2 linked regions of the Rhodoligotrophos appendicifer genome follow. The protein of the gene in region 2 interacts with the protein of the main gene of each other region in a pairwise test. Links are inferred from orthologs where the notes say so. Each region holds a gene or a part of one and is shown on either strand. Other genes may lie near its edges. The genes, in order: phnG and FKM97_RS07035.

The links.
Region 1: the proteins of FKM97_RS07035 (region 2) and phnG interact in binary tests that used the Escherichia coli proteins (3 or more experiments, as listed by UniProt). The link is inferred for Rhodoligotrophos appendicifer from one-to-one orthologs.

Annotation. Positions count from the first base shown.
Region 1 is NZ_VHKL01000001.1:659,696-674,087, reverse strand. Bases 7,656-10,476 are described here. They hold phnG (phosphonate C-P lyase system protein PhnG), read left to right. Parts: upstream 7,656-8,738; coding sequence 8,739-9,215; downstream 9,216-10,476. Other genes in these bases: FKM97_RS03135 (carbon-phosphorus lyase complex subunit), read left to right, coding at 9,817-10,476; phnH (phosphonate C-P lyase system protein PhnH), read left to right, coding at 9,224-9,817; FKM97_RS03150 (serine hydrolase domain-containing protein), read right to left, coding at 7,656-8,583. Also shown: FKM97_RS03195 (acylneuraminate cytidylyltransferase family protein), read left to right, coding at 1-218; FKM97_RS03190 (sulfotransferase), read left to right, coding at 241-1,176; FKM97_RS03185 (sulfotransferase family protein), read left to right, coding at 1,173-1,871; FKM97_RS03180 (class I SAM-dependent methyltransferase), read right to left, coding at 1,868-2,665; FKM97_RS03175 (phytanoyl-CoA dioxygenase family protein), read left to right, coding at 2,853-3,788; FKM97_RS03170 (class I SAM-dependent methyltransferase), read right to left, coding at 3,796-4,926; FKM97_RS03165 (DUF1698 domain-containing protein), read left to right, coding at 5,201-6,301; FKM97_RS03160 (sulfotransferase domain-containing protein), read right to left, coding at 6,308-7,057; FKM97_RS03155 (hypothetical protein), read right to left, coding at 7,172-7,552; more of FKM97_RS03150, read right to left, coding at 7,564-7,655; more of FKM97_RS03135, read left to right, coding at 10,477-10,896; FKM97_RS03130 (alpha-D-ribose 1-methylphosphonate 5-phosphate C-P-lyase PhnJ), read left to right, coding at 10,893-11,747; phosphonate C-P lyase system protein PhnK, read left to right, coding at 11,744-12,526; phosphonate C-P lyase system protein PhnL, read left to right, coding at 12,529-13,233; FKM97_RS03115 (alpha-D-ribose 1-methylphosphonate 5-triphosphate diphosphatase), read left to right, coding at 13,226-14,365; FKM97_RS03110 (phosphonate degradation HD-domain oxygenase), read left to right, coding at 14,362-14,392. UniProt on the Escherichia coli protein: Together with PhnH, PhnI and PhnL is required for the transfer of the ribose triphosphate moiety from ATP to methyl phosphonate.
Region 2 is NZ_VHKL01000003.1:29,854-44,423, reverse strand. Bases 10,256-13,254 are described here. They hold FKM97_RS07035 (sugar ABC transporter ATP-binding protein), read left to right. Parts: upstream 10,256-10,985; coding sequence 10,986-12,524; downstream 12,525-13,254. Other genes in these bases: FKM97_RS07030 (ABC transporter permease), read left to right, coding at 12,521-13,254; FKM97_RS07040 (Gfo/Idh/MocA family protein), read left to right, coding at 10,256-10,989. Outside these bases: FKM97_RS07085 (TRAP transporter large permease), read right to left, coding at 1-1,118; FKM97_RS07080 (TRAP transporter small permease subunit), read right to left, coding at 1,115-1,669; FKM97_RS07075 (TRAP transporter substrate-binding protein), read right to left, coding at 1,745-2,728; FKM97_RS07070 (diguanylate cyclase domain-containing protein), read left to right, coding at 3,120-4,466; FKM97_RS07065 (M20 aminoacylase family protein), read right to left, coding at 4,527-5,717; FKM97_RS07060 (HalD/BesD family halogenase), read right to left, coding at 5,728-6,531; FKM97_RS07055 (LysR substrate-binding domain-containing protein), read left to right, coding at 6,626-7,522; FKM97_RS07050 (LacI family DNA-binding transcriptional regulator), read left to right, coding at 7,651-8,676; FKM97_RS07045 (sugar phosphate isomerase/epimerase family protein), read left to right, coding at 8,746-9,801; more of FKM97_RS07040, read left to right, coding at 9,814-10,255; more of FKM97_RS07030, read left to right, coding at 13,255-13,522; FKM97_RS07025 (ABC transporter substrate-binding protein), read left to right, coding at 13,577-14,521. UniProt on the Escherichia coli protein: Part of the ABC transporter complex RbsABC involved in ribose import. Responsible for energy coupling to the transport system.

The sequences.
Region 1 (14,392 bases), on a different replicon or contig from region 2:
AGGCGGGCGCGACGATCATCGCCCGGCAGCAATTGCAGCCTGTGTATCATCGCAACGGCATTGCCTATGCCTTTCGTAGAAAGACGCTGCTCGAGGACAAGACGATCCTTCCGGCCCGCACAGGCGCCATCGTGATCGAGGGAGAGGTCGCCAATATCGATACGGAGCTGGATCTGCTCTGGGCAAACTTCCTGTTGGAGCGCGCCGAGAAAATTTGAAGCAACTGGGCTGGAGGGGCCGTTGAACGAGAAGGCGAAGATCGACGTCGATTCCGGCAATCCGGACTGGGTTGATCACGCGGTCCTGGTATATGGGCCGCGCAAGGCCGGGACGACGCTGTTTCAAAACCTGCTCGACGGGGGTCAGGAGCTGCTTGCCTATCCTGCCGAACTGAAGCTGAAGGCGTTCGTGAAATACCCGCTCAGGGGCGAGGCGGTGTCACGTTATGCCCAGACGTCGCGTGTACCGGAAGTCAACTCGCGGCTTTTGTCCATCGAAGGCTATCGCAGCAGCTGGCGCAAGGCGGCGGAGCGTGCCGACTGGCATCCAGACCTGCGTGAGCTCATCCGGCTGGATGCCGAAACCGTTCTGGAGAATTGTGGTGCCAAACCGTCCCGCCTGAGCCTCTGGTGCGCCAAGGAGGTCGGGGGCGATACGGACAAGATCGTCTCGCTCTGGCGGAAAATGTTCCCACTGGGACGCATCCTCTTCATCTTCCGCGATCCTCTGATGATCACCCGGGCGGTTCTCAACGATCGGCGGCGCAAGGGGATTACGCTGTCGGCTGCCGAAATCGCCCACGAGACACTGGATCCCCTGCGCGTGGTCGCCGCTCAGTCCCGCTACCTCGGCGACCGCGACGTCTTTGCCCTGTCCTATGAAGATCTCGTCCGGGATCCGCGCGCAGTGATGGCCAGGGTCGCGAGTTTTCTGGGCATTCAGATGGAGGATGTCTTCACAAGGCCGACGATCTTCGGTGAAGATGTCGTCGTGCGCACGGCCTCACGGAGCGACAAGGAGGTTTTTGTCGAGGACAGGGAATGGTTCGAGGGCCTGACCAAAAGGGAGCAGTTCGTGGTGAAAGCGACGTCCCGGCTCTCCAAGGTCAATCCCCGATACAGGCTCGATTACCCGCAGTTGCGCCGGGCAGTGGCGGAGGGAGTGCGAAGGCCTTGATCGTCTCGCACAAGCACCGCTTCATTTTCCTGAAGACCCGCAAGACCGCGAGCACAAGTACAGAGCTCGTCCTTTTCCCTCACTGCGGGGACGGGGATATCATCACGCCGCTCACACCCACGGACCTGACGCGCCGATATGGGCACCGCGCCCGCAATCATCTGAGATCGACCTTTCCGTTCGATCCACGGCCGCTCATCCATCGTTTTCGGCCGGTCGAGGGAAGTCGCAGCATCGATTTCCACGATCACATTCATGCGCGTGACGTTCGGAGCTATGTCGGCGAGAAGATCTGGAACAGCTATTTCAAGTTCAGCTTCGAGCGGAACATCTATGATCGCCAGGTGTCCTGGTATCATTATCGCACCAAGAAACCCGAGCATGCGCGGAAATGGCCAGACTTTCGCACCTTCCTCATGCGGTCGCCCAGAGCCAAGATCGATAATTTCCTGATCTATACGATTGAAGGACGACCCGTTGTCGATTTCATGGGGCGCTATGAGACGCTCGAACCCGATCTTCGTGCCGTGATGAAGTTGATCGGCCTCCCGGAGCCCGCCGAGATGCCTTTCGCCAAAGGCGAGATCCGTCCCCGGCGCGAGCGCTCCTATCGAGATTATTACGATGACGAGACGAAGGCGCTGGTGGAGAGCTGGTATCCCGGGGAGAGAGAGCTGTTCGGGGATGTGTTCTAGAGACGCTCCAGCCACTCGCGCCCGAGGGCGAATTCTATCTGGCGGCGGTTGATCTTACCAAGCGGCAGTTCAACCAGTTCAAACAGGTGGATATCGCCGGCCGCCTCATACCGGTAGGTCCAGTTGCGCTGGAGGTTGGCTTTCAGAAACCGAGCATTGGCGGTCCGGCCGTCGACAAGGATCAATGTTCCCGGCAGCAGGAAATGCTCAATGGTCAGAATGTCGGCCGCCATGGGCATCCGATCGGGAGCCCTTGTCGAGATGCCCCTCACGTCGCCGTCCACTGAAAACTGGCTTGGTGCATCGAGATAGATGAAGTCGGGGCAGATATTCGGCAGCGTCCGGTACAGGGTGCAGATACGGTCTGCAAAACTGGCCATCTCGCAGGGGCTGAAATGCAGTGTCACGACGGGCTTCAATTCGGCCGTCAGCGACTGCAGGGTGAGATCGATGAACTCCTGCATGTCGTCGAGGGAATGCAGCTCGAAGGGGTTGCTCCGCCGCAATGCCGCGACCTCACCGGCATAGTCGGCTCGATTGAGGGCAAGGGCGTGAGCGAGGATCAAGGTCGACCGGCCAACACCAAATTCGAGCACCGTCGTGACCTTGCGCTCGCGCACCAGCTTGTGCAGCCGCACCAGATCCGCCCATTGAGGGGGAAAGGGGGTATTATTCGAAGGGTTGACGCTGTCATAGGCACTTTCGACGTCACCAAAAGTGATGAGGGCGTCGAGTTGTGCAGCCCGCACATAGGACTCGAGTTCGGCCGTAGACATCGGGTTCAGGAATTGCACGAGCTTAGACTTCTGCTTTTGATCGATCTCGCTGCGTTTTATCTGAAACAGCAACCGAGGCAACTCTTCTCGCAAAATAACGAGCAGGCGCGAAATCCGATCCTGCAGGTTGAGAACTTGGCTTGCCATCTGTAAAGGAGGGCCGTACTGCTTTATCGGTAATGCGAGATCTTCGCAGGAGTGAACGATGGATGCCGAGGGCTTTCTGACCGCTGAGACCCCCTATCGCTACAGGATGAGCCGGCGGATCAATCTCTTCCTCGCCAAGAAGCTGAAGGTGGCGCGCGTTCCCGCCATTCGAGCCAGCAAAGCCTTCAATGTCCTGATGAGCCCCATGGCGCAGCTCCGTCGCAAGCGCGCGGCCGAATCGCTGCCGGCGGCAAGTGGCGCAAAGTTTGCGCTGTCGCAGGAGCAGGGCTACCGCCTCATCGGGCCGACGGAAATTCCCGACGTTCTGCCGGCCATCAAACAGGCCGAGGCCATCTACAATGCGGCCGTGGATGCGGGCAAGAAAGCCGGTCAAGGCAAGGATAAGAATTATCTTTTCCCGATGGCCCGCGGGGCCGATCTCGCTCAGTACACGGACATCATGCGCCTTGCGGTCAATCGCGACGTCCTCGATGCCGTTTCGAAATATCTCGGTGCTGTGCCCATCGTCAGTCAGATTTCCGTCCTTGTCAGTCCTCCCAATGAGAGCCAGATCGGAAGTCAGCTCTATCATCTCGATTTCGCCGACGAGAAGCAGGTGAAGTTCTTCACCTATGTGCATGATGTTGGTCCCGAGAGCGGCCCCTTCACCTTCGTTCCGGTGGCCGAAAGCGAGACGCTGGTGAAGAAGTTCGGCTATGACCGTGGCCGTCTGTCCCTGGAGGAGGTGACCGGCGTCGTTGGCGAGTCAGGACAGGTCCAGGTCATGGGTCCGGCCGGCTCGGGTTTCCTCGTCGATACCTCGCGATGCCTGCATTACGGCTCGAACCGGAACAAGACGACCCGCGTCGCCCTGCTGATCCAATACACTCCGCATACGGTTCCCGAGCAGCTTCCAACCGTCTGGCCCACCGAAAAGCTCAAGAAGCAACTTGGCCTGGACGAGATCCAGACCATGGCACTGTCCCTGGATTGATCGATCCTCAAGTGCCGTACAGGTCCCGGACGGCGTCCCGCCAGTGCGCGCCGTCCTGGATCGAGCCGTCATCCGTATCGAAGCGAACGAGCCAGCGGCGCGTCTCTGGGCGTTTCTGATTTTCCGCCAGGGCGAACCAGTCTTCGTACCAGGGCAAAAGAAAACGATCGTCCTGATAGGAGTCTCTGAGCCTCAGGATCTTCGCGCTGTAGCGCGCATCGGGATCAGCCATCTCGCTCCGCTGGAACTGCTGGCGCAGTCGATCAGGCGGCGGCAGGAGCGTGACGAACGTCACCCTCTCCGGCTCCGCCAGGATCGCGGGCAACGGGTCGCCATGCTCCGGATCGAGAGATTTGTTGAGGCGGCGCAACAAATTATACATGACGATGACATTCTGGGTCTTCGGGATCCAGCCGCTGAAGAAATCCTCGGCCTTCACGATCTCCCAGTCCGCCTCGTCCAGGGCCAGCCGGCGCCGGAAAAGAGGATCCCGCAGGATTCTTTCGGCAATCGTGCTCTTTCCCCCCGACGTCGGCGCACAGACGACGACCATGTGCCCGATGCGTCGCTTATCGGCGATCATCACAGCGCGCCGATGGCCATCGTAAGGACACCAGCGTAAAGGCTCGAACAGCGGTGATTCGCCGTTCACCAGCGTCTCGATGGCGGATCTGGTAAACCGGCGAACGGAGACGCCTGAGCCTTGCGCATCCCTGTCCTGACGCACAAGCATGAGAGCTTCGCCGGACGCCATGGCTGCGAGCGGGGAGATTTGTCCCCGTAACGCATCACGCCAGGTGAAAATCGGCAGATCCACGGCCAGTCTGCTCCGGGTCAGAGAGATGAGCCTTCGCAGCACCGATACAGGCTCCGGCGCCCGATCGAGCACGCCGCTGCAGAACACCAGATCGAAGGTTTCGCCACCATCCTGCCAGTCTGCCAAGGTTTTCCCCAGGTGCTCGACACCCTCGCCTGACCTAATCTCCCGTTGTCCGAGATAGACCACCCGCTCCACGCCTTGCCGAGCAGCGGCAGCGGCAATCGTTCCATCGCCTCCAATTTCCGCCACAGTTCGAGCGTTCAGATTATGGAGAACTCCACCCGGGCCAAGGGCTGCGGATGCGGCTGAGACGGTCAATTCCAGTATCCGGTCAAGTTGTGCGGTCCAAAACGACGAAATCAGCTCATGCTATGAGCCAGCTAGACTTGCAAGTCGAGGGCGGAGGCGGTAACGCATTGCGACTTTTTCAGTCGTGTAAGAATTCGTTGGAGTCATTAGTTTGAGCATCGAGTGGACCAAGTCTCAAATCGAGGAACTCCTCGCCAGTCGTAAGCTCACTTATCAAAATGTGGATTTACCGTTTGGTCTTTCGACCGGTGGTGCGGATCGTTCGCCCACGGCGGAGGCTATCATGCTGAAGGACATGAAAGGTCGATCAGTCCTGGATATCGGCTGCATGTACGGATATTTTTGCTTCGAGGCGGAAAAGCGGGGCGCAACGCGAATGTTGGGCGTCGATATCGAGCCGTTGAATGTCGAGAACTCCAGTCTTCTCGGCCAGGTCCTTGGATCCAAGGCCGAATTTCGAAAGCTCGACATCGAGGCGGCCGAACTGGGCGAAAAGTTCGACGACATCTTCTGCCTGAATGTCCTCCATCACATGCGCAATCCGATTGGCGTGCTCGAGAAGCTGATTGCCGCCACGAGAGATCGCCTCGTCCTCGAAGTTGCTTCGCTCGGCGAAGGCGACCGGCGGAAGCTCGGCATAGCCAGGCTTTCGGCCGCCTTCCTGAAGCGGTTTCCCATCATGTATGTGACGAATGCCGCCGGCAAACGTCGCGGCAGCAACGAGCTTTTCTTCTTCACACCCGCGGCGATCAAGAATTTGCTGATGGAGCATCGGAAGATGTTCGCCAAGGTTGATGTCTTTCCCTCGGGGCACAAGGATGGGCGCTTCATCGTCATCGCCCAGAAGCGCCGCATCGACAATCTCGTTGTGATTGCCGGCCCGACATCGGCAGGAAAATCGACGCTCCTGGAGAACATTTCCAATGGCACCCGCAAGGAAATCGCGCAGCAGCTCGGCATAGATGATCCGAAATCCTGGGTTACCGCGGGGATCCGGTCCTTGCCGCCGCTGGATGGGACTGGGAGCCGCAATCTCATTCTGCATTACGACATCACCCGCCGGCAGTTCGGAAATCCCATCGCGCGTTCGCAGTATGACCTGCACGACCTCATCTCGATCGCTGACAAGGTGACATTCCTGACGCTGAAGCTTCCACAAGACCGCCTCCTGCGCCAGCATGAGGACGGCACGATGAAGCCTCAGACCGTCGCCGGTCACTTCAAGGGCACGCCTAAGCACAAGAAGATCGCCGAGATGTACGGCAGCCCGGAGATGGTCGAGTCACTCTACCAGGAATGGTTCGAGGTCAGCGGGAAGTATGCCGGCGAGCATTTCACCATCGCGTCGAGCGATGGGAGCGAACTCGTGCGACTTGCAGGCTGAGGCGGCTCAGCCGTTGACGCCATAGCGTGTCATGAGGTCCTTGCAATAAGCCAGGTCGTCATCGTCCAGCGAGTTCGTGAAGCCGCCGACCTTGCCACTGCGGACGACCATCTGGCCGTCCGGTGCATTCGTGCGACGAAAGCGTTCGCCGAATTGCTCCTTCAGTTCACCCGAGCGCTCCCGTTGCTTCATATTCTCGAAGCTCGCTGCCTCGACCGCTTTGCGGATGGTGGGTTCCGTGACGAAGGGGCAGTGCAGGAAATCCGTCAGGGCTTTTAGGGTCTCGACCGGCTTGGTCCGAAGATCCTCGTAACTCACCTCATGATAATCCCGGAACCGCTCGCGGTCGTCGCGGATCACCTTTTGAAACGCCACGATCCTCTCGAAGCCATGGCGGTCGTCCCGGATCATTTCCTTGAAGGTCCCGCCCCAGCCGTCCTTCTTCGTCATGTGATAGAAATAGGAAACGATCACGTCGCGCGGATCGCGCGTGAGATGGACCACGCGTTTGTTGTAGAGCCGCTCGTTGAAGCGAGAGACTTCCGATGGCAGCAGCCGCATGTCGCCCTTGGCGCCGGCATGGGTGAACTGCGGATCAACCCCCAGATCATGCAGCATGACCCGCAGCCAAGTCCGACCCGAGCGCGGGAAGGACACGATCCTGACCCGCTGCGTCTTGACCACGGCATTGTGGAAAAAACGCTTCAGACTTGCGTCCTGAAAGAGGAGGACCTTGTTTCCCCGACTGTCGAGCATCCGCGATTCCCTGGCATGACCATGGACATGGCCCAATTGTGCCGAAGAACTGCCAGAATTCCCGAGGGCTGGCCAGCAGGAATTCACAGGCTGAGGCTGTGAATTCCCGCTCTGCTAGCGTCCGATTTCACCATGCATGCGGGTATTCTCGCTCCGATAGAGGTCGACGTCAGAGAACCCGGCGGGTTTGCCGGTGAAGTAGATCCGCTCTGCGAGATTACCCTGGGCCTGACCGCCTCGGACTTGCTTGCGGCGCGCCTCCAGCGCAGCTTGAGACGGATAGGAGACGCGCGCAAAGGGTTCCCAGACGAGTTCGCCAGCGGCGCGGAACGCCTGAAGGTAGATGGTGGGTCCCGAGGTGCGCGTCTGCACGATGAAGCGGTTGCCGTTATAGGCGAAAATGGGATTTTGTTCCGCCGCCACTCCCGGCGAGATTGGGAAAGTCATTGTTAGAAAGAGTAAGAAAATCGCCCCTGTATGCCTGATCACCGACATGTCACGGATCCTCACGATCGCCCGCCCCCGGCCTCTGTTTCCGCAATGATTTCCGCCACCAAGCCGTGCAGACCGTCGCGGTAGCCGGTCCGCGCCGAAGGCTGCCCAGGGTCGGAAGTGATGACCACCGTCAGTTCCAGCGATGGAATGATATACAGCATCTGCCCGCCATAGCCCCAGGCGTAACGCACATCGTGATCGGCGATCCGGCGCAGGAACCAGCCATATCCATAACCGTCACCATTGTAACGGGAGGTGGTGCGCTGCTGCCAGGACTGCTGGATCCAAGCGGCGGGGACGACCTGCTGTCCCTCAGGCGTCTTGCCGCCATTGCGGTAGAGTTCGCCAAAGGCCAGCAGCGAGCTCGGACGCATCGCCATTTCGTTGCCGCCGAGATAGACGCCCTGCGGGTCGCGTGCCCAGGCACTGATGGCAAATCCGTCGACCGGGCCCAGCCAGTCCTGCGCAAGGGCGAAGGTGGAACGGCCGGTCTCGCGGGTCAAAATTGCCGACAGAAGGTGCGTCGAGCCGGTCGAATAGAGCATCTGCCCGCCCGGATCGTCTGCAAAGGGCTGTGCCAATGCCGACCGGACCCAGTTGGCGCTCGACACCCAGCGGCCGTAATTGGGACCGGAGGTGCGTCCCAGTCCCGCCTGCATGGAGAGGAGATTTCCGATGGTGACGTCTTCGAGGCGCGGATCGGCATCCTGCGGCAGGTCACGCTTCAGGAGAGGCGCAATTTTCTGGTCCGTGTCGGACAGCACGCCCTTGTCGATCGCGATGCCGACCAAGGCCGAAACGACCGACTTCGACGCCGACTTGATGTTCCTCGGCGCTGAAAGGGAAGCGCCGCCATAGGCCTGTTCCCCGACGACGTCCCCGTCTTTGGCGATGATGAGGGTCCGCAAAGGGTCGAGCTCCGCCGCCTTCTGTATCACCGCCGCATAGGCTTCGCGCGACGGTGCGGCCATTGCTGCACCGGGCACCAAAGGGGCGGTCAGGAGGAGAGACAAGAAGGTTCTGCGCTGCATCGCCCTCAACTGGGGTGATCACAGCCGATAATCACCTCCACGGCCGAGGAATCCGCGAAAAATCACGCCAAATTGACCAAAGGCCCGTTTCGGGTGTCATGCGATCGAGATCCGACCGTCACCAAACCTTCAACTGCGCGTGATTGAAGGTGCCGATGACGACTTTGCTTTCAGACACTGAACCCTCCACCCCCTTGCGACAGCACTGGATGTCCGTCCTCGCCAAGGCGCCGAGCGAGACCCTGGCGCGGCATTGGGCGGAGGAACCGACACGTCCCTCCTATCGCATGCTCAGGGCGCCGGAAACGGGGCTCGTCATGCTGCGCGGCAGGATCGGCGGGTCAGGTGCGCCCTTCAATGTCGGAGAGGCCACGGTGACGCGCTGTGCGGTCGAGCTCGACGGCGCTGCGGTCCTCGGACAGGCCTATGTGATGGGGACGGATCTGAGGCATGCGGAGATCGCCGCGGTCTATGACGCCCTGCTTCAGCACGGCGAAGCGCGGGCGCGGATCCTGGATTCGGTCATCACTCCCCTGGCCGCCGCCCAAGCCCGAAAGCGGCACGAACGGGCGTCGAAGGCTGCCGCGACAAAGGTCGATTTCTTCACGCTGGTTCGCGGTGAAGACGAATGAGGCTCGACATGCCGGTCCCAGGATTTGCGGCACCCGACACACAATCCGCAGACGCCTTCCGCCAGATCCTGGAGGCCGTATCGCGCCCCGGTCACATCAAGACCCTCGTCGGCCTGGAACAGGCTCCGCCGCCGCTCCACCTCACCACGGCGATCCTGCTTCTGACACTGGCGGACATGGACACGCCCCTGTGGCTCGATGCTCCCCTCGATAACGCCGCGGTCGCAGGGTTCCTTCGCTTTCATTGCGGCGCGCCCCTGGTGGAGAGCCGCGCCCGGGCGGCCTTTGCGGTCATTGCAGATCCCCAAAGCGTGGGACCTCTGGACGCCTTCAGTCTGGGAACACCCGAATATTCGGACCGCTCGACCACGCTCATCGTGCAGGTGGATGCGCTGCAGCCTGCAGGATCCCTGATCCTCACGGGCCCCGGGATCGAGACGGACCATCGGCTCGGCGTTTCACCCGACCATCCTCCCTTCTGGGCGGAGCTGTCTGCAAATCATCGCCGCTTTCCCATGGGTTGCGACGTGATCTTCGCCGCACCCAACGCGATCGCCGCCATTCCCAGGAGCACGACCATTCAGTTCGAGGAGCATTCCTGATGTATGTGGCGGTCAAGGGCGGCGAGAAAGCCATCGACAATGCCCACCGTCTCCTGGCCGAGGAGCGTCGGGGCGATCTCGACGTGCCGGAGATCTCGATCCCCCAGATCGCACAGCAGCTCAGCCTCGCCGTCGACCGCGTCATGACGGAGGGCTCTCTCTATGACCGGGATCTGGCAGCATTGGCCCTGAAGCAGGCGCGGGGGGACATGATCGAGGCGATCTTCCTCATTCGCGCCAGCCGCACGACGCTGCCGCGCTTTGGTTATAGCGAACCGATGGATACGGCGCGCATGGCCATCCGGCGGCGGGTCTCAGCGACTTACAAGGACATGCCCGGTGGACAGATGCTGGGTCCGACCTTCGATTACACCCATCGCCTGCTCGATCCTGCCCTGCGCGCCGATTCGGTGCCAGAGACTGCGGATCGGGGCGACGCCGACGGTGAACCGATGCCGCGGGTGCTGGACATACTCGGTCAGGAGGGGTTGATCGAACCCGCGTCAGCCCAAGAGGCCGAACCCGGCGACCTCACCCGTGAGCCGCTGGACTTTCCCGCCGACCGCAGCTTGCGGCTCCAAAATCTCGCACGCGGCGACGAAGGGTTCCTGTTGGCGCTCGCCTATTCCACCCAACGCGGATATGGCCGCAGCCATCCCTTTGCCGGCGAGCTGCGCATGGGCGAAGTCACCGTCGAATTCGTCCCCGAAGATCTCGGATTTGCCATCGAGCTCGGCGAGGTGACGCTCACTGAATGCCAGATGGTCAACCAGTTCAAGGGCACGGCAGCGCAACCTCCGCAGTTCACTCGTGGGTATGGCCTCACCTTTGGCCAGTGCGAGCGCAAGGCCATGGCCATGGCCCTGGTAGACCGCTCATTGCGGGCAGGCGAATTGGGCGAAGACCGCGTCGCCCCCGCACAGGACGAAGAGTTCGTGCTCGCCCATTCGGACAATATCCAGGCGACCGGCTTCGTGGAGCATCTGAAGCTGCCGCATTACGTCGATTTTCAGGCCGAGCTCGACCTGGTGCGTCGTCTTCGCCGTGAGCACGCCGGGCTGGCGGAGGCTGCCGAATGACCGGACCCCTTTCAAACTTTGCCTATCTCAACGAACAGACCAAGCGGATGATCCGGCGGGCGCTGCTGAAGGCCGTCGCGATCCCTGGCTACCAAGTGCCGTTCGCCAGCCGGGAGATGCCCATGCCCTATGGCTGGGGGACCGGAGGCGTCCAGGTCACCGCCTCGATCCTGCGCAAGAGCGACACGCTCAAGGTGATCGACCAAGGGGCCGACGACACCACGAACGCGGTGAGCATCCGCAAGTTCTTCCAGAAGACGGCCGGCATTGCCACAACCGAGGAGACGGCCGCGGCGACCATCATCCAGACGCGGCACCGGATTCCCGAAGCGACGCTGTCGGAAGCACAGATTATCGTCTTCCAGGTTCCGATTCCCGAGCCCTTGCGCTTCCTCGAACCGCGCGAGACCGAGACCCGCCGCATGCATGCCATGAGCGATTACGGGTTGATGCACGTGAAACTTTACGAAGACATCGCCCGTCACGGCCACATCGCCACCACCTATGCCTATCCGGTGATGGTGGCCGGCCGCTATGTCATGGACCCCTCGCCGACGCCGAAATTCGACAATCCGAAGATGCATCGGATCCCCGCCCTGCAGCTCTTCGGCGCCGGTCGCGAGAAGCGCATCTACGCGATCCCGCCCTTCACCGACGTGGTCAGCCTGGATTTCGAGGACCATCCGTTCTCCGTGCAGCGGTGGAACAAGCCCTGTGCCCTGTGCGGTTCGCATACGAGCTATCTCGACGAGATCGTGCTCGATGACCGGGGCGGTCGGATGTTCGTCTGCTCGGACACGGATTTCTGTCGGCAGAACCAAGCCGAACGCAGCAGGGAGGCCGCGGAATGAGCGGGCATGATACGCCGCTGCTGACGGTCCGGGGCCTGTCGCACCGGTATGGCACCCTCACGGCCTGCCGGGATGTCTCTTTCACATTGCATCGTGGCGAAGTGCTCGGGATCGTGGGGGAATCCGGGTCAGGCAAGACGACACTGCTCAAATGCATCGCCGGCGATCTCGAGCCCGCGACCGGCGCGGTGAGCTATGTGCCGCGCGACGGTGTCCCGCGGGATTTCTGGGGCATCGCCGAATCCGAACGACGCCATCTCCAGCGGACCGAGTTGGCGTTCGTCCATCAGAATCCGCGCGATGGCCTGCGCATGGGGGTCTCTGCGGGAGCGAATGTCGGCGAGCGACTGATGGCCGTGGGAGCGCGGCATTACGGTGATATCCGGGCCCAGGCGTTGCACTGGCTCTCCGCCGTCGAGATCGCCGAGGGTCGGATCGATGACCTGCCGCGGACTTTTTCCGGCGGGATGCAGCAGCGGCTGCAGATCGCGCGAAACCTCGTGTCGGGTCCTCGCCTCGTGTTCATGGACGAGCCCACCGGCGGCCTCGATGTCTCGGTGCAGGCGCGGCTGCTCGACATGATCCGCGGCCTCGTCCGCAGGCTCGGCCTCTCGGCCATCATCGTCACCCACGACCTGGCCGTCGCACGGCTGTTGTCGACCCGGCTCATGGTGATGCAGGGCGGACGCGTGATCGAGCATGGACTGACCGATCAGGTCCTGGACGATCCGCAGGCGCCCTACACGCAGCTTCTCGTTTCCTCAGTGCTGCAGGTATGACGATGCCTTGGGTTCTCAAAGTCGAGTCGGTGGACAAACGCTTCGTCCTCCATGCTCAGGACAGCGCCGAAATCCCGGTGTTCCGCAATGTCGAGCTCGAGCTCGAGCCGGCGGAGCTCAGAATTCTCGTCGGACCTTCGGGCGCGGGCAAGAGTTCGCTCCTCAAACTCCTGTTCGGCACCTACAAGACCGAGCGCGGTTCCATCCGCGTGCGCCATGGGGCCGACATCGTCGATCTCGCCAGCGCCGATCCGCGCATCGTGCTGGATGTCCGGCGGCACACGATCGGCTATGTCAGCCAGTTCCTGCGCGTGATCCCCAGAGTGCCGACGCTCGACATCGTGGCGGAGCCCGCCATCGAGCAAGGCAAGCCGGAGGATGAGGCCCGCGAGCGGGCACGCGAACTGCTGCGGCTCCTCAACGTGCCCGAACGGCTCTGGCCGTTGTCTCCGGTCACCTTCTCCGGCGGCGAACAGCAGCGGGTCAATATCGCCCGCGGCTTCTGCGGCGCCCATTCAATCCTGCTGCTGGACGAGCCGACCGCCTCGCTGGATGCCGCCAACCGCGAGCGGGTGCTCGAATTGATTCATGCCACGCGCCGCGGCGGCACCGCCATGCTCGGCATCTTCCATGACGAGGAGGAGCGCAACGAGCTGGCGACAGGCACCCTGGACATCAGTGCATTCAAGGATTTCGGACATGCCTGAGACCGTGTTCACCAATGCGCGCATCGTGATGCGCGATGAAGTCATCGAGGGCTCCCTGGCCATCTCCGGAGCCGAGATCAAAGACGTCTCCGCAGGACGCGTTCGCAGCACCTCCGCCATCGATTGCGAGGGTGACCTGTTGGTGCCGGGCCTTGTGGAGCTTCATACCGACAATCTCGAACGGCACATGATGCCCCGCCCCAAGGCCTCCTGGCCGGCGGGCTCGGCTGCCATCAACCATGACCGGGAGATCATCGCGGCCGGCATCACGACCGTCTACAATGCGCTCACCATCGGCCATGTGCGGCCGACCAGTACGGCAGAGGGTCTTGGTGCCATGCTCTCGGCGTTGGACCGGCAGGCCGCTTCCGGCGCGCTAAAGGCCGAGCATCGGCTGCATCTGCGCTGCGAAGTCAGCGGCAGCGACCTGATGGACCTGCTGGAGCCCCTGATCGACCATCCGAGCGTCGGCCTCATGTCCGTGATGGACCATACCCCAGGCCAGCGCCAGTTCGTCAGCCTGGAGCAGTACACCACCTATTATCAGGGGAAATACGCCCTTACGGATGAGGCGTTGAGACGTTTCATCATCGAACGCCGGGAAGATTTCGAGCGCTATGGCGTCGCCCAGCGGCGCAAGGTCGTCGACATGGCGCGCGAGCGCGGCCTCCCCCTCGCCAGCCATGACGATGCCACGTTCGACCATGTCGCAGAAGCCGCCAATGACAGCGTCGTCATTGCCGAATTTCCCACCACCATCGAGGCCGCCCAAGCCTGCCGCACCCATGATCTCGCGGTGCTGATGGGGGCCCCGAACGTCGTTCGCGGGGGTTCGCACAGCGGCAATGTCGCCGCCCGGGAGCTCGCGCGTCTCGGCTGCCTCGACATTCTCTCCAGCGACTATGTTCCCGCCTCTCTTCTCTTCGGCGCCCTGATGCTGACCGAAGGCGAGGACGGCATCGCCTTGCCCCAGGCCATCGGGATGGTGACCACGGTTCCCGCCAGGCGATTGGGGCTCGACGACCGTGGAGAGATTGCCGCTGGGAAGCGGGCTGACCTCGTTCGTTTCCGGCCGGATGCCGCCGGACCGGTGGTGCGCGAAGTCTGGCGCGAAGGTGAGAGGGTCGCATGATGGAAGAGGACCTCGTTCATCAGCTGA
Region 2 (14,570 bases):
ATGTTGATCGTGAGGACGATCGCGAACCAATAAGGATCGAAGCCAGCCTGGGTGATGATGGGGAACAGCATTGGTGCCGTCATCACGATGACGGCGACAGGGGGCAGGAACATGCCTGCGACCAGGAGGAAAAGATTGATTATGCCCATGAGAACCCAGCGGTTGACGTCCATGTCGGCAATCGCTGTGGCTATCGTCTGAGTGATGAAGAGCGAGGACAAGGCAAAGGCGAAGAGCTCGGCAGCCGCCATGATCATCATGATCATCACGCTTTCGCGCATCGCCGATCCGAGAATGTTGGCCACCGGCCGGACGCGGAACAGCCGATAGGCGATGATGACGACCAGCAAGGTCAGCAAGGCGCCGGCGCCGGCGGCCTCCGAGGGTGTGGCGAGGCCGCCATAGAGCACATAGAGCGTCCCCGCGATGATCAGCAGGAACGGCAAGATCCGTGGCATTCCGGCCAGCTTCTCGCGCAAAGTATAGCGCAGAGCTCGAGCGTCAAACTCGTAGCCTTTGCGTTTGCAGTCGATGATCGCCCAGATCATGAACATGATCGTCAGCATGATGCCCGGGATCACGCCAGCCATGAAAAGGCGCCCGATCGAGGTCTCGGTCGCGATCCCATAGACGATGAGCGTGACCGATGGCGGGATCAGAATTCCAAGGGTGCCGCCCGCGGCGATCGAACCGGTGGCCACGGAGGCTGGATAGCCGCGCTTGAGCATCTCGGGAATGCCCATCTTGCCGATGGCTGCGCAGGTCGCCGGCGACGACCCGGTCATGCCCGAGAAGATCGCGCATGCACCAAGATTAGATAGAACCAAGCCGCCGGGCACACGATTTAGCCAGCGGTCGAGCGATGTGTAGAGATCACTGCCGGCCGGGGAGGAGGCCACAGCCGCTCCCATCAGGACGAACATCGGGATCGAGACATAGGCGAGATTGGCAATCCCCGCGAACATAGTCTCGGACAGAACATAGATGATGCCGAAACCACTTTGCAGGAGCAGCGCTGAGACGGCCGCGAGACCAAGGGCGAAGGCGATGGGCATGCCGGTCCCCAAAAGGACGAACAGGGCGGCGATGATGGTAAGACCGGCGATCGTCGGGCTCATCGAACGGTATCCTCCTCCACGGGGGCAGTCGCGAGCCCACCCAAGGGATCGGGCGCATGCGGCGTGCTACCGCCGGAGATCAGAACGAGGATCTGCGCAACATATTGCAGGCAGAGCATACCAAACCCGAGGGGCAGGGCGGACAGAGGTATCCAGAGGCGGGGTGCCCAAACGCTCGAGTGGCGCCAATCTCCCTCAAAAGCCTCGTGGAACTGGAGCCAGCTTGCCCAAAGCATGATGAGGCAAAAGCAGAGACCGAGAATGCCGCCAATGATGCGCAGCCAGCCGCGTGCATGATCGCTCACGATCATCTCCACGACGTCGACACCGACATGCCCACCTTTTAGTAAAACATAGGGCGCACCCAGGAACATTGCCGCAGTGGCGGAGAACACCACGAAATCCGTCTGCCATATGGTCGCGGCCCGAAATACATAGCGGATGAGGATCATCTCGCAAACGACGAGCATGGCGGCAACAAGCAGGAGGGTGGCCAAGGCCGCAAAAGCCCTGGAGAGAGCTCCCACGGCCCGGATATAGGCCTTCATCATCGATTATCCTCGGGTGAAGACGGGAATGGCCCGGCAGCGCCGCAACGCGGCCCCGCTGCCGGGCTCGGCGGGTGGTTATTCGACGGCCAAGGCCTTTTCGATCAACTTGTCGCCACCGGGCACCTTCTCGGCGAAATTCTTGTAGGAGGAGGTCTTCGCCAGTTCAAGCCACGCGTCATAATCCGACGACGACATTTCGACGACCTCGACACCCGCTTTCTTGTAGGTATCAATCATCAATTGATCGCCCTTCCGGACCTCCGTGTTGAAATAAGCCTCCGCCTTCTCTCCAGCAGCCAGAATGGCCTTCTGCTGTTCAGGGGTAAGCCCGTCGAAAACTTTCTTGGAGATCAGAACCGGCTCATACATGAACCAAAGAGCGTTCTCACCCGGCGCCGTCAGACATTTGGCATGCTCGAAGAGCCGATAGGAGACGAAGCTCGCTGAGGAGGTGTTCGCCGCATCAAGAACGCCAGTCTGCATGCCAGAATAGATCTCGGAGGAGGGCATGGAGGAGATGGACGCTCCGGCCGCTGCCAACATCTGCTCAAAGGCAGGACCGGCGGCGCGGATCACCTGTCCTTTCAGGGTGTCGGGTGACGTGATGCAACCCTTCTTCGAGGCAAAGGCACCGGAGAGCCAAGCATCGGCGATGACGATCGCACCAGACTCTTCAATGACCTTTTTGATGTCGGCCATGAATTCGGAGTCATTGAGGCGCAACGCACGATCGAAATTCCCTACCAGGCCAGGCATGAGCGTGGCGGAGAAGATCGGATGCCGGCCCGAGGCATAATCGAGCGGAAAGGAGGTCATGTCGAGGAGCCCCCGGGTCACCGCGTTCCATTGCTCCGTGGGCTTATAGAGGGAGGATCCCGGATAGACCTGGATCTCCAGTCCAACGTTCGCAGCCGCGACGTCGCGGGCGATCATCTGGACCATCTCGTCGCGAATATCTCCCTTGCCGCCGGGGAACTGGTGCGATGCCTTGAGGACAGTCTGCGCCTGGGTCGCATCGGACGCCCCACACGCAATGGCGAGAATGGCGGCGACCTGCATTAGTTTAGAAATGGCTTTCATCTTTCCTCCTGTGGTCCCGGCTTTTTGCCGGTTGTTCGATAAGTTTGCGGTCCTCCGATCCTCAAGGTGGGATCAGACTTCTTGTGTCATTTGAGAGCACGGCCGCGCCCGGCGCCCGTTGTCCTCACCGGAACAATTAGGATGACCATCAAAAGCCCGATGATCAAGGACATTGGGATATGGCTGGCGGATAAGGAGAAAATGCGCCGGCGAGGCGCATAAACGGGCCCTGGATCAGATGGTGGACCGCTCCCTGAAGCGTCCGGTTACCAAATTGCACGAGAATGTGGCACGGGGCTTTCATAACAATGCAGCAGGCTCTATCAGTGGTTCAAGCGTGAGGCTTGCCTCGACATAAAGCATTTTGTCCATGCAGAAACGGATTGCCGCTTCCGTAGCCACCATCGTCCTCCTGCTGACGATCTTCGTTGGCGGGCTGACGATCGTACTGGCGGAGCGACAGAATGCTGACGCCCTGGTGCGCGAGCAGGATCTTGCGCGCGGGATCATCGACGTGCGCCGCAGCACGTTGCTGCAGACCGCAGACGATTACGCCCATTGGGACGAGGCGCTGAACAACCTCGCCTTGCATCTCGATCCTGGCTGGGCCGATCGCAATTTCGGCAGCGGGATCGTCGAGCGCTATGGCATCGACATGGTCTTCGTGATCGACCCCGACAGCCAAACGACCTATGCCATGATCGATGGTGAGAAGAGGGCTGTCTCCATCGACGACATCACAGCCCCGGGGTTCGCCAAGCTGTTGCGCAGCAAGCAGACCTTGGAGCCCGACACGCCCTTCTCTGCGGTCATCATCGCCAATGGCCACCCCGCGGTAGCTGCCATTGCTCCGTTGCGACCTTTCGACAATCCCGAGGACAGTACCGCCGGCAGGCGACATCTTCTGGTCTTCTTGGACACCCTGGATCAAACACGTCTTAAGCGCCTGGCGCAAATCTACCAGTTGCCAAATCTGAGGATCACCGCGACAGATCTGCAGGAAGATGCCTCCATCACGCTCAGAACCTTCGATGGCCGTGTTCCGATCTGGCTGGCGTGGGACACCGCCAAGCCCGGAGCTGCGATGCTCCGCGAACTGCTCCCCTTTCTTATCCTGCTGTTGCTCGTCTTTGCCTCCGTCACGGTGCTTCTGCTGCGCTATGCGATGAAAACTGCGCGCAGCCTCGAACAGTCGGAGCGCAGAGCGGCCCATGACAGCCTCACTGGGTTGCTCAACCGCGCCGCTCTCTTCTGGCATTTCGATGACGTGAATAGGCCCCGCGGCCACATCAGCAGTTTTGCGCTGCTCTACTGTGACCTGGACGGCTTCAAGGCCATCAACGACAGTCATGGGCATGACATCGGGGACGAGGTCCTCAAGGACGTGGCGCACCGGATAGAGGCCGCCATTCCGTCAACCGCAACGGTTTACCGGCTGGGCGGGGACGAGTTTGCCATCATCGTTCCAGGGGAAGCGCGGACTGCCGAAATCCGGCGGATCGCCATGACCGTCATCGAGGCGGTGAATGATCCGGTACGGCGAGGCGATGTGCTCGCTCAGGTGGGAGCCACCATCGGCGTAGCCCTCGCCCCCTTGGACGGAACCTCGATCGCCGAACTTTTGAAGGTGGCGGACCAGGCGCTCTACGCCGGCAAAAAAGCGGGCAGGGGAGAAGTCAACTTCAAGGTCTCAGAGATCTCCCAAGCCAGCGCCTGATGCTTGGCTCGCTGCCGCGCCTCGACCCTCTTGCCAGGCAATCCAGGCGGTAAAGATCCCTCAGCGGGAGTTCGGCAGCAACTGCTCCGCCAGGGCAACCCAATAGGATGCCCCGAGCGATAGGATTTCATCATCGAAGTCATATCGCGACGTGTGAACCATGGGCGTGTCAGGTCCGCGGCCCTGACCGAGCCAGACATAGGTTCCGGGGCGGATCTTAAGCATTTCCGCGAAATCCTCTGCCCCCATGGACGGAGGGACATTCGACAGGACGTTCTCGGCGCCGGCGACAGAGGCAGCGATGGCAGCGGCTCCTGCAGTCTCCGCTTCCGAATTGATCGTGGGCGACATGTGGCGGACATAGGTGAAGTCAACAGTCGTGCGGTGAGCCCTGGCGATCGATTCAGCCACCTCCGCCATGCGCTGCTCGATCTGGGCTCTGACCTTCTGGCTGAAACATCGCGCGGTGCCTCTGAGAACAGCCTCGGCAGGAATGACATTGTCGGCCGTTCCGGCGTGGAATTGCGTCACACTGACAACCGCACTTTCGGCCGGATCGATGTTGCGGCTGACGATCGCCTGCAGAGCGCTAACGATCGCCGATCCTGCAAGGACGGGATCGGCACCGTGATGGGGCAGGGCGCCATGAGCACCCTTACCTCTGACCATAATTGAAAAAGTGTCCGCGGCCGCCATGACGGCACCGGCGCGAACACTGAACTGGCCCACGGGAAGCTCCGGCCAGTTATGCATGCCATAGACGCTATCGCAGGGAAACCGCGCGAACAAACCCTCATCGATCATCCGCTGAGCGCCACCGATGCCTTCTTCTGCAGGCTGGAAGATGAGGTTGACCGTTCCGCTGAAATTTCTCGAGCGTGCCAGATACTTTGCCGCGCCAAGGAGCATGGCCGTGTGGCCGTCATGGCCGCAGGCATGCATCACACCTGGAGATCGCGACCGGTAGGGAAGATCATTCTCCTCCATGATCGGGAGCGCATCCATATCCGCCCGAAGGCCGATGGAGGGAGCGTCGTTGGAGGAGCGAGGTCGGCGGCCGTGAATGACGCCGACCACTCCGGTCCCGGCAATGCCCGTCTCCACACGATCAACTCCGAAGCTGCGGAGCTGGTCGGCGACAAAGGCGCTGGTTCTATGCTCGTGAAAACCCAGTTCAGGATGTGCGTGGAGATCATGCCGCCAATTCCGCATCTCCTCATCGAGCACGGCAATTTCGTCCCTGATCACCATCACTGACCTCCTAATGTCTGTCAGGCTCAGCAGAGAGCGGTGTCCTGCGCCCCACGGCATTCTGCCTGACCGTCTCGCTGAAGACCATGTCTGGCCGCTTGTCGAATGAGAAGAGGGCGATGATCCGCGGCCGCTCACCTCCGATAGGCGCAACCCGATGCAGCGATTGCCGGCCCTGGAAGAGCATCAGGGTGCCTGGTGCGACTTCGGGGCGACGCGTCTCCGGTGAACGGTCTTCGAGCACAGGGATGATTGCATCGAGACCCTGCTCTCGTATGTTCGCAGCATATTCGAAGCCCCCGCCCCATTCGGATTTCTGCAAGAGCAGAGAGACAACGAAATCATTGTCATCAAAATGCCAGCCATGCTCGTCGCCATCGCGCATATAGGTGACATTGCAGTCGAGCATGGGATCGGCGCACCGATAGAGCTCATCCATCCCCAGGATGGAGCGGATCAGTTCGAGCAGTTGCGGGTCTTCGTAAAGCTTCCGGATAAGGCTCGAGTTGTCGAGATGATCGCCAGCCAAAGTCCATTGCGCGGTGCGCGAGGGTCGCGCCAGGAGAGCGGACTTCTGAGCCTCGGCAAGATCTTCGGCGCGGACGCTCATCTTGAGATCCCGGCGATGTGCCCGCTCAAGTAGAGCTGTTGCTTCGGCAGCCAAATCACGAATCGCGGGTGGGTTCAGAAAATCCCCGAGGGCGACACAGCCCGTCTCGCCCAACTCCCGCCGGGCGCGTGCAACGATCGCTTCGCGAGCAGAGGGATCATCCAGTGGATAGAGCTCCCGATTGATCTCGCTTTGGTACCGCATTCCTTCCTCCTCGCAAAAACACAATTCATCCAGTGTCAGCAGAGGACGCCATTTGTCGAATACAAAAGAATGAGTTATGGTATAATCTAAAGTTATGAAAAACTCTCGCAAGCTCACCCCGATCCTGCACGCTTTGGTGGCCCACGAGGCGGCGGTTCGACTTGAAAGCTTCTCTTTGGCAGCCAGCGAACTCGGCGTCTCTCAGCCGGCCATATCCTCCCACATCCGCAAGCTGGAGGATCACCTGGGCGTGCTGCTCTTCGAGCGCCGCAACCGAGTCGTGAAGCCGACTTTGGCTGGAAGGGAATTCGCCGAGGCGACACGGCAGGGGTTTGCAGGCATCCTGGAGGCCATCGATCGGATCAGCGAGCCTGCGCGGACACTCACCATCGGTGCGAGCTATTCGCTGTCACACCTCTTCGTGCTCCCAGCGCTTTCGAGGCTGCAGGCGCTCTTCCCAAACCGAACGGTCCGGCTCCTCAGTTCGAACAATTATGCAGATTTCGATACTGACGAGGTGGCATTTTCGATCCGTTTCGGCCCCGCCAGCTGGCGCGAGCACTCTTCCCATCTCATCATCGAGGAGCGGATCTTTCCCGTCGCCGCGCCCAGTCTCCTGGCCAACTTGGGCAAGACGGATCAGGATTGGAGTCTCGATGACCTCGCGAAGGGACCATTGCTGCATCTCGATTCCCAGAGCTTCGAGACGGCCAGTTGGTATCGCTTCTTTGCCGCCCATGGGCGTCGAATGCGGCTGCTGCCCAGCGTCGGTTCATTCACGGGATACGATCTGCTCCTCCAATCGGTCACCGCAGGAAAGGGGATCGGGCTCGGCTGGGAGGGTATCGTCGACCATGCCCTGAAGACAGGCGCCTTGAAGCGCCTGTTCGCGGAGCCCGTGGTCACGAGTTCCGGTTTCCACGTGGTCTTCAAAGAGATCCCAGACGGGGTCACGCCCCAGCACATTGCCGCCGCCTTACTGGAAAACTGAGCCTTGCGTCCCGGATAAGAACTCATCGGCACAACCCGGACAGAGCCGGATTTCCTCGACACCTCAAATTGATGTTGTCGACCTCATTTTGAGGTGGTACCTCTGAGGTGGGAGACCTGGGACGCCGCATGTTAAAAGTCACCCTTGAAGACGTCGCACGGGAAGCCGGCGTCAGCCTTGCCACCGTCGATCGTGTCGTCAATGGCCGTGAGGGCGTCCACGCCCGCACGATCGAACGGGTCAGAACGGCGATCAATCGCCTCAATTTCGAGCCCGACCGCCATGCCTCTCGCCTCGCCCGGGCGCGTGAGCACAATTTCACGATCATTCTCCCCACGGGCCACAATGCCTTCATGAAGGATCTCGAGGGAGAATTCCTGGCATCGCGCGATCGGCTGATCCATGAGCGGGTCCGATTGTCGATTGTGCATGTGGACGTCTTTGACGGCCCCGTGCTCGCAGAAGCGCTGGAGGCAATCGGGCCGGAGATAACCGGCGTTGCGGTCGTCGGGCTCGACCATCCGGCAGTGGTGGAGGCGGTCAACGGTCTGACGGCGCGTGGCATCACGGTCCTGACCTTGGTGTCCGACTTGCCGTCTTCGAAGCGCGCGCACTTCGTCGGCATTGACAATTTTGCCGCCGGGCGAACTGCGGCCACCCTCATCGGGCGTTTTGTCGGTCGACGTCCAGGCAAAGTCGGGCTCATCGCCGGGTCATTGGCCTTGCGAGACCACATCGAGCGCCGCAATGGTTTCGAGCAGGTCATCGCCCGTGAATATGCCCATCTCGACGTGCTGCCGGTCAGGGAAGGTCGTGACGAAAACGCCAGAGTCGAGGCGGCGGCCCGCGCCCTTCTGATCGAGCATCCGGAACTGGTGGCCCTTTACAATGTGGGCGGTGGGCAAGAGGGCATCATCGCAGCCCTGGAAGCATCGGGGCGCGCGCAGGCGATTGTTTATGTCGGGCACGAGCTCACCGCCTTTTCACGCCGCCATCTCGTGCGGGGCACGATCGATGCGATCATCAACCAGGATTCCGGCCATATGGCCAGGAGCACGACGCGGATCCTTCTCGCACTCCGTGAGGGCGCACCGATCGTACCCGGGCAGGAACACATCAGGATTGACATCTTCCTCAGAGACAATGTGCCGTAGATGTGATTTGCGTGAGGTGCGCACTTCTTTTTGATGTTGAAGAAAAAGAGATTACAGGGAGCAGCCTTCATGAAGGGGATCAAGGGCCCGGCGATCTTTCTCGCCCAATTCGCCGGTGACACAGCACCGTACAATTCTCTCGACACCATCTGCGAGTGGGCCGCGGGACTCGGATATCAAGGGGTCCAGATTCCCGCCTGGGACGGACGGCTCATCGATTTGAAGCAGGCCTCGGAGTCCAAGGCCTATTGCGAGGATCTCGCTGCCACCGCGGCAAAGCATGGACTTGCCATCACCGAGCTCAGCACACACCTGCAGGGACAACTGGTCGCCGTGCATCCCGTTTATGACGAGCTGATGGACGGTTTTGCAGCGCCTGAGGTGCGTGGAAACCCGAAAGCGCGGCAGGAATGGGCGGTTGATCAGGTGAAGCGGGCGATCCGCGCATCAAAGCACCTCGGCATCACGGCTCACCCGACCTTTTCCGGCGCCCTTGCCTGGCCGTTTCTCTATCCATTCCCCCAGCGGCCAACCGGGCTGGTGGAGGCCGCTTTCGACGAACTTGGACGGCGCTGGCTGCCGATCCTGGACTTTGCCGACGAGCACGGCGTCGACCTGGCCTATGAAATCCATCCGGGGGAGGATCTTCATGACGGTATCAGTTTCGAGATGTTCCTGGAGCGCGTGAACAATCACCCGCGCGCCAATCTCCTCTACGACCCCTCGCATTTCGTGCTGCAGCAGCTGGATTATCTCGAATATATCGACATCTATCACGAGCGCATCAAAGCCTTTCACGTGAAGGACGCCGAGTTCAACCCGACCGGGCGCCAGGGTGTCTATGGCGGCTATCAGCGCTGGGTCGACCGTGCCGGCCGTTTCCGCTCTCTGGGCGATGGTCAAGTTGATTTCGGTGCGGTGTTTTCGAAGCTCACGGCCCATGACTATGGCAGCTGGGCGGTGCTTGAATGGGAATGCGCTTTGAAACATCCCGAGGACGGCGCCCGGGAAGGGGCGGAATTCATCAGCGCCCATCTGATCCGCGTGACAGACCGGGCCTTTGACGATTTTGCGGGTTCCGGAGCTGATGACGCCGCCAATCGCCGCATTCTCGGTCTGGCATAGGGGGACGCGGTCATGGCGATCGAGGCAAGTCAAGACAACAGCGCCCGGCGCCGTCTCCGGCTCGGAATGGTCGGCGGCGGACGCGGCGCCTTTATCGGCGCTGTTCACCGCATCGCGGCTCGCCTGGACGATGACTATGAACTGGTCGCCGGCGCGTTCTCATCGGAGGCAGCACGGGCAAGGGCCTCTGCTCAGGACCTCGGAATCGCATTGGACCGGGCCTATGACTCCTACGAGGCGATGGCGCAGGCAGAGGCTGCGCGCAGCGACGGCATAGAAGTCGTGTCCATCGTCACCCCGAACCATCTGCATGCCCCGATCGCTCGCGCTTTTCTCAATGCTGGCATCCATGTGATCTGCGACAAGCCTTTGACGACGACCAGTGGGGAAGCAGAAGACCTGGTGGCTCTGGTGCGCGAGACGGGATGCGTCTTCGCAGTCACCCACAACTACTCGGGCTATCCCATGATCCGCCAAGCCAGGGCGATGGTCGCCGAAGGCGAGTTGGGAACACTTCGAGTCATCCAGGCGGAATATCCGCAAGATTGGCTGACCGAGCGCTTGGAAGATAGCGGCAACAAACAGGCCGAGTGGCGTACAGATCCCGCGCGGTCCGGAGCAGGCGGCTGCCTCGGCGACATCGGGACCCATGCGTATCATCTCGCTTGTTTCGTAACCGGGTTGCAGCCTGAGGCCCTATCGGCCCAGTTGACGACCTTCGTCGAGGGCCGCCGGCTCGACGACGACGTTCAGATCATGCTGCGCTTCAAGGGTGGCGCCCGCGGCCTGCTGTGGGCGAGCCAAGTGGCGGTCGGCAACGAGAATGGGCTGAAACTCCGCGTCTACGGCACCAAAGGTGGATTGGAGTGGGCGCAGACCGATCCAAATTCTCTGTGGTTCACCGCTTTCGGACAGCCGAAACAGCTCTTCACGCGGCGCGGTGCCGGTGCATGGCCGCAAGCCGATCGCGTGTCGCGCATCCCGCCTGGCCATCCCGAGGGTTATCTGGAAGGCTTCGCCACGATTTACAGCGAAGCGGCACGTGCCATCCGGGCGGTCCAGTCGGGCGAAATGATCGATGCGGAGGTTATGTATCCGACCATAGAGGACGGGTTGGCAGGCGTCCGGTTCATCGAGGCGGCCGTCGCGTCATCGCGCGATGACAGCCGCTGGGTAACGATTCCATGAGCACGCCCCCGGAGGCGCCTTCTTCCGTGCCGCTGGCGGCCGTTGACATCTCTATGTCCTTTGGGCCCGTGGAGGTGCTGAGCCATATCGACCTGGCGCTTAGAGCCGGCGAAATCCACGCCATCATCGGGGAGAACGGGGCCGGCAAGTCCACGCTCATGAAAATCCTCGCCGGCCATCTGCATCCGACGGGAGGGACTCTGAAGCTAAACGGTACTGCCGCCAAGCTCACGTCGCCCGTGGATGCTGAGAAGCGCGGTATCGTTCTCGTCCACCAGGAAATCCTGCTGGCCCCGGACCTGACTGTCGCCCAGAACATCTATCTCGGCCGCGAGCTGCGCCGGGGGCTGACCCTCGACGATCGCGCCATGCAGCAAGGTGCAGCGGATGTCCTGCAAGGGCTGGACGCCGATGTCGACCCAACGACTGTGGTCGGCCTGCTGTCGATCGCGCAAAGGCAACTGGTGCAGATCGCCCGCGCATTGCTGGTGCCGCACCAGGTCGTCATCTTCGACGAGCCGACCGCATCGCTGACACCGTTCGAGACGGATGCGCTGATCCGTTTGATTTTGGAACTCAAAAGAAAGGGGACGACAGTCGTCTATATCTCCCATCGGCTTGCCGAGGTGAAGGAGATCGCCGACCGCGTGACCGTGTTGCGGGACGGCAAGATGGTCACGACTGTAGAAGCGGCCTCTCTGGAGCCAGTGGACATGGCACGGCTGATGGTGGGGCGCGATGTCGCCAAGCTCTACCCCGATCGTACCAGGGTGCTCGCGCCGAGCCCCGTGTTGGAGGTCGACCGCCTGAGCGTGCCCGGTTATGTGAGCGAGGCCTCATTCACGCTGAACGAGGGCGAGATCCTTGGCTTTGCCGGTCTCGTCGGCGCGGGTCGCACAGAACTCTTCGAAGGCCTTGTCGGGTTGCGCTCGGTCAGCGGGGCGGTGACGTTCAGGGGCAAGCCCGTGCATTTCAGAACAGTGCGCGACAGCATGGATGCGGGCATCGTCTATCTCAGCGAGGACCGGAAGGGCAAAGGACTGATCCTCACGCGCGATCTGCGCATGAACCTCACGCTTGCCGCGCTCGACCAGTTCACTCGGGGGATTTTCATCGACACGAAGAAGGAATGGGCCGAGCTCGATACCGCCATCGCTCGCTTTGATGTGAGGACCCCGCGCAACGACCTGCTCGCGGGGCAGCTGTCTGGCGGCAATCAGCAGAAGCTGCTGCTGGCGAAGATGATGCTGCTCGATCCCGAAATCATCGTGATTGACGAACCGACCCGAGGTATCGACATCGGGACCAAGGAGCAAATCTACAAGTTCATTGCCCAGCTCGCAGAGGCGGGCAAATCAGTAGTGGTCATCTCGTCGGAGATGCCCGAGCTGATCGGGATCTGCGATCGCATCCTCATTATGCGCAGTGGTCGGATCGTCGGTGAAGTCAGCGGCGCAGACATGACCGAGGATGAGATCGTGGTCCATGCAACCGGGGTTTCCAGGGACACCACAGCCATGTTGCACCCGGCATGACCGAAACATCCGAGCGGCAAAGACGCACGCGCTCTCGCCCCAGCATCGACATGCGGGTCATCGCCCCCTTTGTAGCGCTGGCCGCCCTGCTGATCTTGGGTGCGCTGGTCAATCCCAATTTTCTCAGCATCGACAACCTGCTTAACGTCATCACCCGTAGCGCCTTCATCGCCATCATCGCAGTGGGGGCCACTTTCGTCATCTCGGCGGGCGGGCTCGATCTGTCGGTCGGTGCCATGGCCGCCTTCGTCGCCGGCGTCATGATCCTGTTCATGAATGGTGGATCCATTACGGGAGAGATCCCCATGCTGGCGGCGGCGATGCTGATCGCCATCGGCGTAGGCGCAGCCTGCGGCATGGCCAATGGTGTGATCACCACGGTCGGACGGATCGAACCCTTCATCGTGACCCTCGGGACGATGGGCATCTTCCGAGCTCTGGTCATCTATCTGGCGGAAGGCGGCTCGATCGCCATGAAGTCGTCAGAACTTCGGGCAACTTACCGTCCGGTCTATTTCGGCGATGTGTTCGGCGTGCCGATCCCTGTGCTCGTCATCATCGCCGTCGGGCTCATCGGCGCCTTCATCCTGCATCGTACGGCGTTCGGTCGCCATGTGGTCGCCGTCGGTTCGAACGAGGATGTGGCGCGATATTCCGGGATCTCGGTCAACCGGGTCAGAACGTTGACCTACGTCATCCAGGGCATCTGTGTGGCCATCGCCGTGCTCGTCTATGTGCCACGCCTGGGCGCGGCCACGCCGACCACAGGACTGTTGTGGGAGCTTCAGGCGATCACGGCCGTGGTGATCGGCGGCACGGCACTGCGCGGCGGCGTCGGCAGGGTCTGGGGGACGATCTGCGGCGCGCTCATTCTCGAGGTCGTGGGCAACATCATGGTCCTGTCCGACCTCGTCAGCGAATACCTCATCGGGGCCGTCCAGGGTGCCATCATCATCATCGCGATGCTGGTGCAGCGCTCCTTGATGCGGCGACGATGAGGCCGAGTGGGAGGCATACCTCCTCGTTTCACGGAACAACCTAGGGAGAGAACGATGCGGAAATTGTTATTCGGGCCGATCCTTGCAGGCCTCATGCTGGCAACAGGAACAGGGCAGGCTCAAGACGCCAAGACCATCGCGGTCTCGATCCCAGCGGCGGATCATGGATGGACCGGTGGCGTGGTCTATCATGCTCAGGAGCAGGCCAAGCTGCTGGAGAAGCGCTATCCCGGTCTCAAGGTGCTGGTAAAAACCTCCCCCGACGGGGCGTCTCAGGCCAACGCTTTGGAGGATCTGACGACCCAAGGCATCGACGCTCTGGTGACGCTCCCCCACAATTCCGACGAACTGACGGATCCGATCCGCAGTGTCAAAGAGAAGGGGATCTTCGTCACGGTGGTCGACCGCGCCCTGACCGATCCGACGATCCAGGACCTGTATGTCGCCGGCAACAATCCCGAGCTCGGACGGGTCGGCGGGGAGTACATCAAGGAGAAACTGAACGGCAAGGGCAACGTCGTTGTCATTCGCGGCCTGCCCATCGTCATCGATGAGGAGCGCAACAAAGGCTTCGACGAGGCGATCGCCGGCACGGACATCAAGGTCCTTGACCGCCAGTTCGGCAACTGGAGTCGAGACGACGCCTTCAAGATCATGCAGGACTTCCTGTCGAAACATCCTCAGATCGACGCGGTCTGGGCGCAGGATGACGACATGGTGGTGGGCGTCCTGGAAGCGATCCAGCAGGCCAACCGCACCGATATCCAGTTCGTGGTCGGCGGCGCCGGCATGAAGGACATGATCAAGAAGGTCATGGACGGCGACAAGATGGTCCCCGTGGACGTGCTCTATCCGCCGGCCATGATCGCGGTCGCGATGGATCTGACGGCTGCAGGGCTCTACGAGCAACTGCCGGTCAGGGGCAATTACATCCTGGATGCGACCCTCGTAACGAAGGAGAATGCCGAGCAGTTCTATTACCCCAACTCGCCGTTCTAAGGCGCCGTCTGACGCCATGCCTGCATCATCCCGCCCCCGTCTCGGGCGA